DNA from 3 places in the Glutamicibacter sp. BSL13 genome. Region 1 is predicted to be linked to each of the others. Evidence: riboswitches for the same ligand, from Rfam matches in the RefSeq annotation. Region 1 holds a riboswitch; each other region holds the start of a gene.

What was found. Region 1 has a riboswitch for thiamine pyrophosphate ahead of RCJ92_RS04000 (3-oxoacyl-ACP reductase). Riboswitches for the same ligand answer to the same signal wherever they lie in the genome.
Region 2: another riboswitch for thiamine pyrophosphate. It lies ahead of thiO (glycine oxidase ThiO); the one in region 1 lies ahead of RCJ92_RS04000 (3-oxoacyl-ACP reductase).
Region 3: another riboswitch for thiamine pyrophosphate. It lies ahead of RCJ92_RS04280 (ECF transporter S component); the one in region 1 lies ahead of RCJ92_RS04000 (3-oxoacyl-ACP reductase).

The regions. Positions count from the first base shown of each region.
Region 1 covers NZ_JAVGCZ010000013.1:25,509-30,740, reverse strand. Annotated here, with positions in the region: gene RCJ92_RS04010 (siderophore-interacting protein) at 1-624, shown strand, start outside; gene RCJ92_RS04005 (LLM class flavin-dependent oxidoreductase) at 639-1,979, opposite strand; gene RCJ92_RS04000 (3-oxoacyl-ACP reductase) at 1,976-2,779, opposite strand; TPP riboswitch at 2,861-2,955, opposite strand; gene RCJ92_RS03995 (hypothetical protein) at 3,099-3,257, shown strand; gene RCJ92_RS03990 (HNH endonuclease family protein) at 3,404-4,132, shown strand; gene RCJ92_RS03985 (hypothetical protein) at 4,334-4,543, shown strand; gene RCJ92_RS03980 (5'-nucleotidase C-terminal domain-containing protein) at 4,806-5,232, shown strand, end outside.
Region 2 covers NZ_JAVGCZ010000006.1:28,578-33,809, reverse strand. Annotated here, with positions in the region: gene RCJ92_RS01960 (ThiF family adenylyltransferase) at 1-628, opposite strand, end outside; gene RCJ92_RS01955 (thiazole synthase) at 625-1,443, opposite strand; gene thiS (sulfur carrier protein ThiS) at 1,449-1,703, opposite strand; gene thiO (glycine oxidase ThiO) at 1,847-2,959, opposite strand; TPP riboswitch at 2,956-3,068, opposite strand; gene RCJ92_RS01940 (GNAT family N-acetyltransferase) at 3,166-4,176, shown strand; gene RCJ92_RS01935 (OsmC family protein) at 4,272-4,706, opposite strand; gene RCJ92_RS01930 (GNAT family N-acetyltransferase) at 4,703-5,170, opposite strand; gene RCJ92_RS01925 (alpha/beta fold hydrolase) at 5,167-5,232, opposite strand, start outside.
Region 3 covers NZ_JAVGCZ010000014.1:29,269-34,500, forward strand. Annotated here, with positions in the region: gene RCJ92_RS04255 (Na+/H+ antiporter subunit E) at 1-27, shown strand, start outside; gene RCJ92_RS04260 (monovalent cation/H+ antiporter complex subunit F) at 24-290, shown strand; gene mnhG (monovalent cation/H(+) antiporter subunit G) at 290-649, shown strand; gene RCJ92_RS04270 (DUF4235 domain-containing protein) at 740-982, opposite strand; TPP riboswitch at 1,110-1,265, shown strand; gene RCJ92_RS04275 (ECF transporter S component) at 1,332-1,952, shown strand; TPP riboswitch at 2,059-2,213, shown strand; gene RCJ92_RS04280 (ECF transporter S component) at 2,277-2,900, shown strand; gene RCJ92_RS04285 (ATP-binding cassette domain-containing protein) at 2,897-5,232, shown strand, end outside.

The DNA.
Region 1 (5,232 bases):
TTCGCCGACCCCCAGCTGGGCCTTGAACCGCCCTATGACATTAAGGCGCTGCGGCAGCACCTGCCCCGCCACCTGGTGCCCCGCTCCCGCTCCTACACCATCCGGTGGGTGGACCGCGCCGCGCAGGAACTGGCCATCGACTTCGTGCTGCATGATCAACCCGGTTCGGCCGGGGAGTGGGCGCAGGCCGCGCGCCCCGGGGACCGGCTGGTGATCTCGGCGGCCCGCGGCAAGTTCAGCCCGGACCCGGACTCGCGGTACTTCGTCCTCGGCGCCGATGAAACCGCGATCCCAGCGGTGTCCCGCGCCCTTGCCGCCCTGCCCGAGACGGCGCAGGGCGTGGCCCTGCTGGAGGTGGCCGGGCCGCAGGGCGAACTGCAGATCCCCCACCCTGCGGGAGTGGAGCTGCGCTGGCTGCACCGCAATGGACAGCCTCCGGGCACCACCGACCTGCTGGCCGAAGCTTTCCTAAAGCTGCCCACTCCCCCGCCACAGAGCACGGTGATCGCCCACGGCGAGCGCTCTGCCGCCAAGGCGATCTCCCGCATCGTCGCTGGCTGGGGCCTGGACAAGAAGCGGGTGCACGTCTCCTCCTACTGGACGCTACGGACCCGATCGCGTTGAACCGGCCCCGGCCGCTATCTGGGCTGGTTAGCTTCTTCGCGGGGCCAGGACGATGCGGGCAGGCCCAGTCCCAGATGCCCGCGCAGGGTCGAGGAGGAGTACGCGGTGCGGAAAAGTCCCCTGCGCTGCAGTTCGGGGATCACCAGGTCCACGAAATCCTCGATGCCGGCGGGCAGAGTGGGCGGCATCAGGTTGAAGCCGTCCGCCGCCCCGCAGTCCAGCCACTGCTCCATCTCATCGGCAATGGACTGCGGGGTACCGATCATGGTGGCGTGTCCGCCTCCGGCGGCCAGCAGCCCCAGCAGTTCGCGCACCGTGGGCTGGTGCACGGCGATCAGCCGCTGGATCGTGGCATAGCGTCCCTTCGGTCCGGTGAAGCTGTGCAGTGGCGGCAGTTCGGGCACCGGGGCATCCAGGTCCCACCCGGAGGTGTCCTGCTGCACGAAGACGCCCAGCTGCTTAAGCGCGTCACCGGTGGGCAGCAGCTCGTTCAGCCGGCGCTGCTTGGCCCGGGCTTCCTCATGCGTGCGCCCCACGTAGGTCACCAGCCCCGGCATGATCGCCACCGCTTCCGGGTCGCGTCCGGCCGCGGCGATCCGGGAGCGCAGGTCGGTACCGTACTCCAGGGCCATCTGCCGATCGGCAGCCACCGCGTACACGGCCTCGGCATATTTCGCGGCCAGCTCCCGACCCTGCGGGGAGGAGCCGGCCTGGAACAACACCGGGGCCCACTGCGGGCCGCCGGGAACGTTCAGGGGGCCACGCACCGTGAAGTGCTCCCCCACGTGTTCGATGGGCTGCAGAAGTTCCGGGTTGGCGAAGTCCCCGTCCCGGCTGGCCTGTATGGCCTGGGCCGGGAAGGAATCCCACAGTCGGCGCACCACCTGAATGAACTCATCGGCTCGCGCATATCGGGTGTCATGGTCCCCCAGCCCGGGCATCGAATGGTTCTGCGCCTCGGCATCCCACATGCTGGTGACCACGTTGACCCCGGCCCGCCCGCCGGAGAGGTGGTTCAGGCTGGCCAGCATTCTGGCGGCATGGAATGGGGAGTAGAAGCTGGAGGAGACAGTACACACCAAGCCAATGTGCTCGGTGTGCTGGCTCAACGCCGAGAGCAGGGTCAGCGGCTCGTAGAACCAGGTGGGTCCGGCCTTTGCGGCCTGCGGGGAGACGGATTGGCCGTCGGCCAGGAACACCGCGTCCAGCAGCCCGCGCTCTGCGGTCTGCGCCAGCTGCGTGTAGTACCTGGTGTCGCCCAGGCGTTCGGCAGCGGAGTCCGGGTCTCGCCAGGCAGCCTGGTGGTGGCCGGCACCGTAGATGAACAGGTTCAGTTTCAATTGCTTGGGGCTCATCCCTTGACCAGTCCCCCATCCACGATCAGGTTCTGTCCGGTCACGCCGCGGGCCCAGGGGGAGGCGAAGAACAGGACGGCGTCCGCCAGTTCGGCCGGGCTGGTGACCTTGCGCAGCGGTGTGCCGGAGGCGATGAAGTCAAAGACCTCTTCCGGGGTGGCCGCGGAGGCGTCGGTCGTGCGCAGCAGTCCGCCCGAGACCATGTTCACGGTGATCCCCTCGGGTCCCAGGTCATCGGCGAAGGTGCGGGTCAGCGACAGCAGTGCCGCCTTGGTGGCCGTGTAGTCGTGGTACGGGACCACCGGATGCTGGAAGAGGTTCGTGCCGATATTGATGATCCGTCCAAAACCGGCTTTGCGCATGTTCGGCAGCACGGCCTGGATTGCGGCGACCGGGGCCAGCACCGACCCGGTGAACTGTTTGCTCAAATCGGCCGCGCTGAGTTCGCCAGCCTTGGGCCGGGCGTCCCCGTTGAAGGAGAAGTCGACCAGCGCGTTGTTGACCAGCGTGGTCAGCGGCTTGCCGAAGTGCTCTTCGGCCTGGCGGACCAGGTTTTTCAGCTGCCCGGCTTCACGCACATCAGCCTGTACGGCCAGGGCCTGTTCGGGGTAGCGGGCAGCCAGATCGTTGGCGGCCTGCCCCGAGGAGTGGTAGTTGAGGACCACGTTCGCTCCGGCGTCCAGGAAGGCGGTGCTGATGGCCGCGCCCAGCCCGCGCGCGGCCCCGGTGACCAACACCTGCTGCTCTGCCAGGGGCAGAGCACTGTTGCTGGTTTCGACGGTGGTGGTTTGTGTATTCATGGTGTTCGAACTCCTTGAATGTGGGTCAAGGCGAACGGAACCCGGTGTGGATACGCCGCAGCCACTCAAAGGTGCGGGGCATCGTGGAATCCAGGACATTCCCTTCGCCAGTACTAACTGGTGCAGGTTCGACGGGTGTTTTCTCAGCCGCTGCGGCGGCACCCCGTGTCACTAAGCCCATTCCTACCACATCCAGCGACCAGGCGCCGACTTGGAGACTTTTTGACCCGGACAATGCCAAGGCCGCGCCGTTGCCGTTACGAAAACGGACGGGACCGGACTCCTTGTCGCTTTGCCGGAACCGGCCTACGGTGAGGATATGGACACGGTAAATGACAAGGGCAAGGACCCCTACGCACCAGAAAACATCGACACCGGCGAAGTGTCACCCGAGCAGCTGAAGAAGTGGCGTGATGAGGGCGGGGCATCGCACACCCGTCCGGGCCAGGACGAGGATCCGGGAACCGCGACCAACTAGCGCGGTCTGCGTCACGGACACCACATAAAGGTGCCCCGGCGGTTCGGGCGATAGTGTCGCCCCGAAGCGATAAGGTGCTGGCTGTACACCACAGGCAGCACCTTATTTTTGGTGCGCCCACTGCATCGAAGGGAACCTTCTACCGCATGCGCAGCCCGCGTCGTTTCATCACCCTGGCCCTCTTGCTTGGCTCACTGTCACTGACCTCATGCTCGGCCGGGACGCTCAGCGATTTCAACCCCGACGCCGCTCCAGGGCAAACGCAGTCACAAGCCCCCTCCACCGGCGGCCCCATCACCGAAGAGCAAAGCCTTGAGTTCGCAGAATCGCTGGCGTTGCTTGAGGAAATCGACGTCAAGGGCCGCGCCCCGAAGACCGGGTACTCGCGCGAGGAATTCAGCAAGGGCTGGAAGGACCCCGACCGCAACGGGTGCGACGCGCGCAATGACATTCTCGCCCGGGACCTGAAGGACGTGGAATACCGGGAGGGACGCATTGAATGCGTGGTGCTCAGCGGCGTACTTGATGACCCCTACACCGGCAAGAGCATCTCCTTTGTGCGCGGGCAGGGAACCAGCAGCGCGGTGCAGATCGACCATGTGGTGGCGCTTTCGGATGCCTGGCAGAAGGGCGCCCAGCAGTGGGACGCCGAAACCCGCCTGAACTTTGCCAACGACCCGCTGAACCTGATGGCTGTGGATGGCCCGACCAATGCATCCAAGGGCGACAAGGACGCGGCAACGTGGCTGCCGCCCAACCGCTCCTTCCGGTGCAGCTACGTTTCCCGTCAGACGCAGGTGAAGGCGAAATATGACGCGTGGATGACAAAGGCCGAACAGGCGGCCATTGAGAAGATCCTGCGCAGCTGCCTCTAACCGCGCACACCCCCGGCTCACGGCGGTGAACCGGTTTTTCCTAGGTTTACCCTGCTCCCCGAGGCGCCGCTTCATCCCACTGCGGTAGGTGAGCAGGCACATCTAGTCCTTTCGGAGGATTCCTTCGGACAACCATTTGTGCAATTATTGTAATTACAGTCATTGGTTTTTCACGGGACAGCGTGGTCTACGGAACAAGGGATGCGTGATGCGGAGATGAAGATGCGGCTTCTGGGGGTTGCGCTTTTGGTGTGCGGTGCCGCGGTCTTCATCTTTGCCCTCAACGTCCAGCATCGTGAGTTGGCCTACGGCCTGCTTACCGGGGCATACCTGCTCTTCGTGCTGGCCGTATGCACGCTGGTCGGACGAATCGTGGGAGCCTCGCGGGTGGGGCCACCCAGCGGCGAATGATCCGCATGCCCCCGTTGCGGATCTGCACCGAAGCCGGCCACGATCACACGGTGAACGTGAAAGATCTGCTTGATAGTCAAACTATGGCGCGGATTTCGCGATGAGAGCCGCCCAGGCCGACCCGCTGCGGGAGGGCCGTGTGAAGCGAGGCCACGTGAACGGCCCCCGACATCAACCCCACACTTCATCAAAAAGTATCGACAGGTTCACTCCCGTGGGATAAACATGTGACGATCACTTGTTTACCTCTAGGGGATTTTCCATGTCTACCTCCAGACGCCTGCCCAGGGTCGGTTTCACTGCCCTGGCGTCCTTTTCGCTCATTGCCTCCGGCGCCGTTGGCGCGCAGGCAGCGCCCACCGAGCCAAGTCCGGCCAAGGAAGTAGAGCTCAACCTGCTGAGCATCAATGACTTCCACGGACGCATCCAGGCCGAGGGCGAATCTGCCGGAGCTGCAGTACTGGCCGGAGCGGTCGCAAAATATCGGCAGGAGAATGCGAATACCCTCTTTGTCTCGGCCGGCGACAACATCGGTGCCTCCACGTTCGCCTCCGCTTCACAGCAGGATGCGCCCACGATTGACGCGCTCGGCGCCGCCGGGTTGGACCTGTCGGTGGTGGGCAACCACGAATTCGATCGCGGCTTCCAGGACCTGCAGGAGCGTGTAATCCCCCGCTACGGCACGAAGT
Region 2 (5,232 bases), on a different contig from region 1:
CCCCGCACAGCGCCCCGAACACCCCGCCTTCGGCGCAGCTGGGCACCGAGTCGGCGTCGGGGATTTCCGGGAACAAATCGCGCAGCATCGGGCCGCGGCCCGGGGCAAAGACTGACACCTGGCCGCTGAAGCGGAAAATGGTTCCCCAGATCAGTGGGGTGCCGCTCAGCTCCGCGGCGTCATTGGACAGGTAACGGGTGGCGAAGTTGTCGGTCCCGTCCAGCACCAGGTCGTGGGCGGCGAACAGTTCCACCGCATTGTGCCGGGTGAGCTTGTCCACGACGGCGGTGAGGTTGGCCTGCGGGTCCAGGCGCAGCGCGGCCTGGCGCGCCGACTCCGCCTTCGCCCGGCCCAGGTCCTGGTGCCGGTGGATCACCTGGCGCTGCAGGTTGGAGGCTTCCACCACGTCATCATCGATGACGCTTAGCTGCCCCACCCCGGCGGCGACCAGGTAGTTGATGATGGGGGCGCCCAGTCCCCCGGCCCCCACCACCAGCACCCTGGCGTTGCGGATCCGGCGCTGGCCCTCGGGCCCGACCCCGGGCAGCGTCAGGTGCCGGGAGTAGCGGGCCAGCTGGTCCGGCGTCAGTTCGGGGCCCGGGGCCACCAGCGGTTCCAACGGGCTCATGAGAACTGTCCCGCCAGGCTTTGCATGGTGCCCTCGACCGGGGAGGAGGCCAGGGCCAAGTCCCGTTTGGGGATGCGCCCGGCCAGCCGGGCGGCCCGTCCGGCGCTGACCGCGTCCCGCATGGCCGTGGCCATCAGCGGGGCGTTGTGCGCCCGGGTTACCGCGCTGGCCAGCAGCACCGCCTCACAGCCCAGTTCCATGGCCAGGGCCGCGTCCGAGGCGGTGCCCACCCCGGCATCCAGGATCACCGGGACGCTGGCCCGGTTCACGATGGTGGCGATGTTGTGCGGGTTCAGGATGCCCAGCCCGGAACCGATCGGGGCGCCGGCCGGCATGATCGCCGCGACTCCCACATCATCCAGTCGCTGGGCCAGGGCCGGGTCGTCATTGGTGTAGGCAAAGACCTGGAACCCGTCGGCCACCAGCTGTTCGGCGGCGGTAAACAGTTCGATCGGATCCGGCAGCAGGGTGTGCTCGTCGGCGATCACCTCCAGCTTGATCCAGTCCGTTTCCAGGGCCTCGCGCGCCAGCCTGGCGGTGAGCACCGCATCGCGGGCGGTGTAGCAGCCGGCGGTGTTCGGCAACGTCAGCACGCCCAGGCGCTGGAGCATGGCGAACACCGAATCCCCACCGGCTGCGGCATAGTGCCTGATGGCCACGGTGGTGACCTCGGTGCCCGAGGCGACCAGGGCCTCTTCCAGGGTGCTTAGGGAGGTCGCTCCCCCGGTGCCCATCACCAGGCGGGAGCGCAGTTGTGCCCCGGCAATGCTGAAGACATCTTCGGGCGTGTGGGGTGCTTCGTTGCTCTGGGTCATCTTCCTCATCCTCCCTGTGCGGCGGTGACCAGGTCTATGCGCGCCCCGGGCGCCACCGTGTGGCTGGCCCAGGCGCTGCGCGGAATTACGTCCCCGTCGATGGCGAGGGCGATTCCCAGCCGGGAGCCGTCCACGGCCAGGCCTTGTTCGTTGATGAGCTTTTTGGTGTGCCCGGCGACGATGTCACGCACGGTGGCCCCGTCGGGCAGGTTCAGTCTCTGGCCGTTGAGCTGCACCTCGATCTCGGTGATTTCAGGCATTGCGTCTCGTGCCTCTCTTTCTGGTTGCTTTGGCTTTGTCTGGTGGCGCTCACCGGGGTGGCGGGCGGCGCCGGATGTCTGGGGTTGCCCGGGTTCGGGGCCGGCTGCGCGGCGGACAGGACCGCCTGATCGGGTGACCGGGATCAGTGGCTGGTGCTGCTGGCCGCGACCGGAAAGCGGTGCAGCCCCAACAGCCCACGGTGCGTCCCCGGGTCGGCGCCCAGCAGCAGGTCACTGGCGATCCGGGCGCCCAGGGGTGCCAGCAGGACGCCGTGGCGGAAGAACCCGTTGCTCACCACCGTGTGCGCGTCCACCCGGTCGATGATGGGCCGGTCATCGGGGGTGCCGGGCCGGGGCCGGGCGATCACCTCACGCAGGGAGGCGTCCATGATCCCGGGCACCAGGCGCCGGGCATCATCCAGCAGGGTGTACAGCGCCTCCACACTGACCAGGTCGTTGCCGTCCTCGCGGCTGCTGGCGCCAAGCACGATGCTGCCGTCGCTGCGCGGCACCAGGTACACGTTGCGCCGGTGCACCACCCCGCGCACCGTGTGGGTGAGCAGCGGGTGTAGGTGGGCCGGCAAGTGCAGGCGCAGGATGTCGCCGTGCACCGCCCGCAACGGCAGCCGCGGGGTGCCGGGCACCTGTCCCAGGCCCGTGGCCAGCAGCACCTGGTCCGCCTCCAGCACCCGCCCGGTCTGGGTGTGCACCCGCGCCGTGGCGCCGCAGTGCTCCACTTCGCTGACCTGCTCCCGGATCAGGTCCTGCCCAAAATGCTCGATGAGGATGCCGGTCAGCGAGCGCGGATCGACCTGGTGGTCCTCGGGGAATACCAGGGCTCCGGCGATGTTCCCGGCCAGGGCCGGTTCCCTGCGCCGCGCCTGGGAGCCCAGCAACATTTGGGTGGGCAACCCCAGCCGGTGGCGGACCTCCTCCAGCTCCGCCAGCGCCTGGCGGTCGGCGGCCTCGGCGGCGACGACCATGGTCGGGTTTTGCCGGTACGCCACCGTCGCACCGGTGGCCTGCTGCACGCGCGCCACCAGTTCCGGGTAGAGCTGCGCCGAGTCGGCCATCATCTGGTGCAGCCGGTCCTGTCCCCAGACGATTTCCGCGGCCGGGGCCAGCATGCCCGCCGCCGCATGGCTGGCGCCCCCGGCGGGGTCAGGGTCGCAGAGCGTGACGCGCACCCCGCGGCTGCGCAGTTCAAAAGCGGTACATAGTCCGGCGATCCCGGCACCAACGATCACGACATGCATCAGGGCACTTTCCTTCCTACGGCGGCATGACCCGCATCAGGTGTGGCGGTCGGCACGAAGCCCTCTCAGCCCGGATCAACAGATCGCGCAGGCTCCCGCGGAGTTAGAAGGATTATAGGCATGGTGCAGCTCACAAACACCAATTGCATGACGGCCGGTCCCGCCGGCGGGCCGCCGCACACACAACCCGTGGTTCACTGGGAGGCATGAACGCATCCGGCACCACTCACAACGCGCAGTCCTACCCCCGGCTCCTGGAGCGCAGCGACCCGTTGGCCCAAGAGCTGCTGGCCCTGGAAGAGCAGTTGCTCTCACCAGCGGTCCGGGGGGATGCGCAGCAGCTGGCTGTGCTGCTGCACGAGATGTTTGAGGAGGTGGGGGTCTCGGGCCGGCACTACACGAAGGACGAGATCATCGCGCTGTTGGCCACCCAAACGCGCACCGATAATCCCCCGGCCGCCCTGCACGCCCCGAGCCTGTTGGCCTTGTCCGAGCATCAGGTGCTGCTGCGCTGGCAGAGCACCGGGGTGCGTACCGCCCACCGTAGTTCCCTGTGGCAGTTGGAGCGGGGACGCTGGCAGCTGCTGTACCACCAGGGCACCGCCAGTGCCGTTGGCGCGCAGCAGCAGTCGACCCCGGCGCCACGCCCGGCCCCAGCCCCGGCAGGACTGGAAGCGACGAGGGCGCGTCTGCGCCCGCTGCGCCCCACCGACGCCCCGGCGGTGTTGGCCGCGTTCACCTCGGATGCGCAGATGAAGCGCCAGGGATCGGTAAGAACCCTGGATGAAGCCCACGCCTACATCGACCGGCTGCTGGCGTCCCCGCAGGAGCAGCGCCCCTACGCCATCGACGTGGACGGGACGCTGGTGGGCCTAGTGTGCGCGAGCCTGGACCGGGCCAACACGCTGGGCTGGTTCTGGTACTGGGTGGCCGCCGGATACCGCGGCCGGCAGCTGGCCAGCCGGGCCGCGGCCACCGTGGCTGATCACCTGCTCAGCAGTGGCGGCGTGCACCGGCTGGAACTGGGGGCGCGGGCGAACAATCCCGCGTCCCTGCGGGTGGCCCGGGCCGCTGGCTTCATCCAGGAGGGTGTGGAACGCGAAAAGTTCGTCATGGACGGCACCCGGGTGGATGTGCTGACCTTTGGACGGCTGCGCAGCGACCCGTTCCCGGCCATCGCCGCCCTGGAGCTGGAACCGGCTCCGGGCGAGGCATAGCTGCGCTGTATCCGCGGTTGGCCCCAAGCCGGGGTGCGCGGCCCGGAAAGGCGGGGGCGCCACCGGCATCAGCCGGCGGCGCCCCCCTCGCGTTCCTAGTTTTCGACCCGCGTGCTGGTCACCGGCGTGCCCAATTCCACGGTGCGTGAGACCGTGCAGTACTTGTCGTGTGAAAGCTTGATGATCCGGTCAACCATTCCAGCGGCCTTGCGCCCCTCCTCGGTGTCCGGGAACTTCAGGTCGAAGGACATGGAAATGTCCTTCATGCGGCTGGCCCCATCCTCGGTCACCTTGTATCCGGCGGCCTCCACCTTGAAGGTCTCCGGTTCACTGCGCCGGGTGGTGGCCACATCAACGTCAATTGACGAGCAGCCGGCAATGGCGGCCAGCAGCAATTCGACCGGGCTGAGCAGCCCCTCGCCCTGCCCGAATTCGATGCTGGCTCCGGTTTCGGTGCTGGTGGCGCGGTATTGGCGGCTGGTGGTGCGTTCGACGGTTACCGCACGTAATTCTCGTTTCTCTTCACTCATGACTCCATCCTGCCACTGTCCCCGCTGGGGTCGGAACCGGAAACGGCAAGCCGCAGCACCGTACCGTGGGGTACACCGTCCGTGGTTTCCGCCGGTGCGAACCCCACCGCGCGCAGGAACGCCGCGACGGCATGCTCCGGCTGACCCACCTCGACCTGCAGCTCAAAGCTGAGCGCTTGTGCGTGGCCGATAAGTGCCCGGCCCACGCCACGGCGGCGGTGCTCGTGGTGCACCCAGAGCAGGCAAAGCCGCGCCCCCTCCAGGGCCAGGGATCCAACAACCTGCCCCTCGCGCTCGGCCACCACCACGCGGGCGTTGCCCAGGTAGACGGCCTCCAGCGCCTGGGCCAGCCGATCCATGTCGGCGGCAGAGACCAACTCGCGTCCGGTTGCAGCCGAAGCCCGCCAAATCTCCAACAGCCCCGGCACCTCGTCCACCGTTGCGATCTCGCGTGTACTGATCATCGCTGCCCCTCCTGTTGCTGCCACCGCTTAACTTCTCCCAGCCAGTGCCGTACCGCGCACAC
Region 3 (5,232 bases), on a different contig from region 1:
CAGAAGGCCAAGGAGGCAAAGCGTTGAGCTACATCATCGTGGGAATCAGCGGAGTGCTGCTCTCGGTGGGTGCGGTGGCCTGCCTGATCCGGGTCGCCCGCGGACCCTCCATCCTGGACCGGGTGCTGGCCCTGGATGTGATGCTGCTGATCATCTCCGCCGCCCTGTGCCTGGAAATGTACCTGAACCGGCACACCAACCACATCCTGTTCGTGGTGATCGCCTGCGCCATCGGCTTCATCAGCTCGGTCACCGTCTCCCGGTTCGTTTCCGACCAGAGGAATGCGTGATGGATCAGTTCCTGGACATTGTGGCCGCCGGCTGCATGATCGTCGGCTCGCTGATGTCATTGATCGCCGGCATAGGCCTGTTGACCTTCCCCGACCTGCTCACCCGGATGCATGCGGCCACCAAGCCGCAGGTGCTTGGCTTCCTGCTGCTGTTCATCGGGCTGGCCATCCACCTGCGCTCCTGGCAGGTGGTGCCGGTGCTCGCCCTGGCCTGGGGCGTGCAGCTGCTGACCGCACCGGTCTCCGCGCACATGATTGGCCGTTCCGGGTACCGCACCAAGCACGTGAAGCGCGAAACGCTGTACAGCGACGAACTGCGCACCGTGGTGGAGAACGCCAGCCGCCAGAACAAGGACTAGCGCCACTGCCGGCACCACGAACAAGGGCCTCGAAGCACCGCATCACGGTGCTCCGAGGCCCTGCCTGTCCACGGCGCAAACGCCGGGGAACTACTTGTTCAGCTTGGCCAGCGCCTTGCGGGTGCCGCGGTCGGTGAGGACCTGGATGATTGCGGCCACCACGGAGGAGAAGACGGCGAACGCCAGGGCCTGGCGCATCGAGGCTTCGGCTTCGGCTTCCTGGCCGTGGCGCGGGGCGTCATTGCCGGTGAATCCCTTCCACAAGCGGTCCACCAGCTTGCTGCCGACAAACCCGGCTCCCAGGGAAATGCCGGTGGCGAGCAGCTTCATCATTGGTTTCATTCTTCGCGCTCCTGTTCGCATGGGGACTTCTCTTTCTATCGAAAGCATATCCTGAGCTATGGTGGCATCGCAGACATGGCATCGGGTGATCCACGGATCGCCGGCGCAATCTGCTGACAAGAAACGACAGGGGAGCGTCATACCGTCCCCGAGGCTCACCGCGCAGCAAACGCCGGTGGCCGGGACCGGTGGAAGACGCTGAGAGTGCGATAGATCGCAGACCCTCGAACCTGCTCCGGCTAGTACCGGCGAAGGAAGTCGAGAATCTCAGATGTGCGGCAGGGACAGCTCCCTGCGCATCCGCATGTGCTCCCCTCCTGAACCAGGAGGATGGAAGAAAATGGCAACAACCAAGCGAACCGGCGGCACCTCATGGAAGGTCGCGGACATCGTGATCGCCTCGGTCATCGCCGTGGCCTCGGGCGTGGTGTTCTGGGCGTGGAGCGCCAGTTACGGTTTCGTGACGCTGGCCTTCGCCGCGTTCCCGCCGGCCAGCGCGCTGCTCTCGGGCATGTGGCTGTTCCCCGCGGTCCTCGGGGCGCTGATCATTCGCAAGCCCGGTGCGGCACTGTACTGCGAACTGCTGGCCGCCATCATCGAGGCCCTGCTGGGCACCCACTGGGGACTGACGGTGCTGGTCTCCGGGCTGCTGCAGGGGCTGGGCGCCGAGCTGGTGTTCGCGCTCTTGCGTTACCGGGTGTGGAACCTGTCCGCCGCCATGCTGGCCGGTTTCTGCTCCGGCTTCCTCAGCGCCCTCAACGGTGCCTACATCACCGCCCACTTCGTGCACTATACCCCCGGGATGAAGCTGTTTCATGTGGCGGCGATGAGCGTCTCCGGGTTGCTGATCGCCGGGATCTGCTCGTTCTTCCTCACCCGCATGCTGGCCAACACCGGTGCCTTGGCCTCCCTGCCCAGCCGCCGGGCCCACCGGGAACCGGTGCTCACCCGCTCCCGCTAGGCGGCGCCTGGCCGCGGGAGCAAGAGCAATATGACGTCCGCCTCAAACCGGTCGCCGGTGCGGGTTCTGCCCGACCGGCATCCTGGGGTATGGTGGCAACGCAGACATAAACCGACAGGGGAGCGTCATACCAGCCCGCTGCCGTGCCGCCAGGCGCGTCACGGCAGGCGTAAGGGTAAAAGACGCTGAGAGTGCGATAGATCGCAGACCCTCGAACCTGCCCCGGCTAGTACCGGCGAAGGAAGTCGAGAATCTCAGGTATGCCCCCGGGGACGCGCCCCGGTTCGCATACATGCTCCCCTCCTGATTCAGGAGGATATTCAAGTGACAACAACACCGTTGCGGGCCAGCAGCTCGTGGAAGGTCGCCGACATCGTCGTCGCCTCGGTGATCGCCGTGGCTTCGGGCGTGGTGTTCTGGGGCTGGAACGCCGGTTACGGCTTCATTTCCCTGGCCTTTGTGGCCTTCCCGCCGGCTAGCGCCTTCGTGGCCGGGATGTGGCTCTTCCCGGCAGTGCTCGGGGCCCTGATCATCCGCAAGCCCGGCGCCGCCCTGTACTGTGAACTGCTGGCCGCGGTGATCTCCGCGCTGCTGGGCTCGCAGTGGGGCATCACCGTGCTGGTTTCCGGCATTGTCCAGGGGCTGGGCGCCGAGGTGGTGTTCGCGCTCTTCCGCTACCGGGTGTGGAGCCTTGGGGTGGCGATGCTGGCGGGGTTGGGCGCCGGACTGTTCGGTGCGCTAAGCGAGGCCTACCTGATGGCCTACTACGCGGAATACACCGCGAGCATGAAGCTTTTCCACGTGGCGGCGATGAGCCTCTCCGGCCTGGTGATTGCCGGCATCCTGTCCTACTTCGCCACCCGCGCGCTGGCGGCCACCGGGGCGCTTTCCGCGCTGCCCAGCCGCAGGGCGAACCGCGAACCGGTCTTTGGGCGGGCGAAGCAATGACCGCCGGCATCACGAACCACGCCGCGCTGCCCCAGCTGGAATCCGGTGCCCTGTCCGTGAGCGCGCGCGGGTTCGGCTGGAAGCACGCCGACCGGCAGCAACCGGCCCTGCACGCCCTGGATCTGGAGATTCCGGCCGGGCAGCGGGTGCTGCTGCTGGGACCCAGCGGCGCGGGCAAATCCACGCTGCTGCACGCCATGGCCGGGGTCCTGGATGTTACCGAGCTGGCCGGGTGCACCGGGCAGCTGCTGGTGGGGGAGCAGGACGCGTTCGGGCCGCGCCAGGGTGTGGGCCTGATGCAGCAGGACCCGGAAACCCAGATCGTGCAGGCCCGGGTGGAAGACGACGTGGCCTTCGGGGCGGAAAACCTCGGGGTGGACCCGCAGGAGATTTCCCGGCGCATTCCCCTGGCACTGGAGGCGGTCGGGTTGGGCCAGCTGGCGCCGGAACACCCCACCCAGCAGCTGTCCGGGGGACAGAAGCAGCGCCTGGCCCTGGCCGGGATCCTGGCCATGCGCCCGGGGCTGATGCTGCTGGATGAACCCACCGCCAACATTGACCCGGAGGGCGCGTTGGGGGTACGCGACGCGGTGCTCAACGCCGCCGAGCGCACGGCAGCGACCCTGATCGTGGTCGAGCACCGGGTGGAGACCTGGGTGGAACACGTGGACCGGGTGCTGGTGCTGGAGCCCGGCGGCGGGATCAGCCATGACGTGGCCCCGCAGGCGCTGCTGAGCGACCAGCCGCTGCGCCGGGAGCTGGCCGAGGCCGGGATCTGGGTGCCCGGCTACGTCCCGCACACCCGTACCCCACGCACCAGTCCGGGCGGTGGCCTGTTGCGGGCCAACGCGCTGCAGGCCAGGCGTTCAAAGAAGGCCCCGTTGACCGCGGCGGTGGACCTGGAACTGCCCGCCGGCGGCGCACTGGTGATCCGCGGCGCGAACGGGGTGGGCAAGTCGACCCTGGCGCTGACCCTGGGCGGGCTGCTGGAGCCGGCCAGCGGCCGGCTGCACGCCACTGAACTGTTGGCCGGTGAGGCGGGGGACAAGCCATTCCTCTGGCGGGCCGGGCAGTTGGTGGCCCGCATCGGCACGGTCTTCCAGGAGCCCGAACACCAGTTTGTCACCCAGAGCGTTGCCGACGAACTGGCCTACGGGCCGCGCCGGGCGAAGGGGGAACGGGATGGGCAGGACGGCACCGGGCTTGATGAACAGCAGATCGCCGAACGCACCGCCGCGCTGCTGACCCGGCTGCGGTTGGACCACCTGGCCGAGGCGAACCCGTACACGCTTTCCGGCGGGGAGAAGCGCCGGCTCTCGGTGGCCACGGTGTTGGCCGCCAGCCCGGATGTGCTGATCCTGGATGAGCCGACCTTCGGGCAGGACGCGAACACCTGGCGGGAGGTGGCCGAGCTGCTCATCGAGGTGATCGAGCAGGGCACCGCCGTGATCGCGGTGACCCATGACGGGCACTTCGCCCGGGCGTTGGGCGCCCGGGAACTTGAGCTGCAGGCCCCCGCCCCGCGGGCCGAGGCCCCCGGGCCGGACCCGCTGCTGGGATCCGCGGTGGGCGACAGCTGGCTGGCCCGGCGCAACCCGCTGGCGAAGCTGGCGGCGATCGTGGCCACCACCATCCCGCTGGTGGCCACCATTGACTGGGTCTCGGGCCTGGTGGTGATCACCGCGACCCTGCTGATGCTGCCGCTGGCGCGGCTGAGCATCCCACGTTTCCTGCTGCGCGCCTGGCCGCTGCTGCTGGCCGGGCTGACCGCCGCCTGGGGGATCAGCCTGGTCGGGGAGGATTCCGGGGCGCTGCTGCTGGACCTGGGGGTCTTCACCATCACCGAGGGCTCCCTGGCCGGCGGCATCGCCACCGGCATGCGCGCCATGGCGATGGCCGTGCCGATGGTGCTGCTGCTGAGCACCACCAACCCCTCCGACCTGGGCTCGGCCCTGTCCCAGCAGCTGCGCGTGCCGCACCGCTTCGTGCTCGGGGCGCTGGCCGGAATGCGGCTGCTGGGCCTGCTGGTGGAGGAGTTCACCACCTTGACCCTGGCCCGCCGGGCACGCGGGGTGGGGAACTTCGGGTCCCCGGCCCAGCGCCTGCGCGCGAACCTGGGGCAGGTGCTGGCCCTGCTGGTGCAGGCGATCCGCCGGGCCGGGCGACTGGCCATCACCATGGAAGCCAAGGGCTTCGGCGCCGGGCGGCGCAGCTGGTTGCGCACCCCGGACTTCGGGGGGCGTGACGTGCTGGTGATCGGTGCCGGGCTCGGGGTGGGGGCGCTGGCGGTGGCCGCCGCCGTGCTGGCCGGGACCTGGAGCCTGGTCTGGGG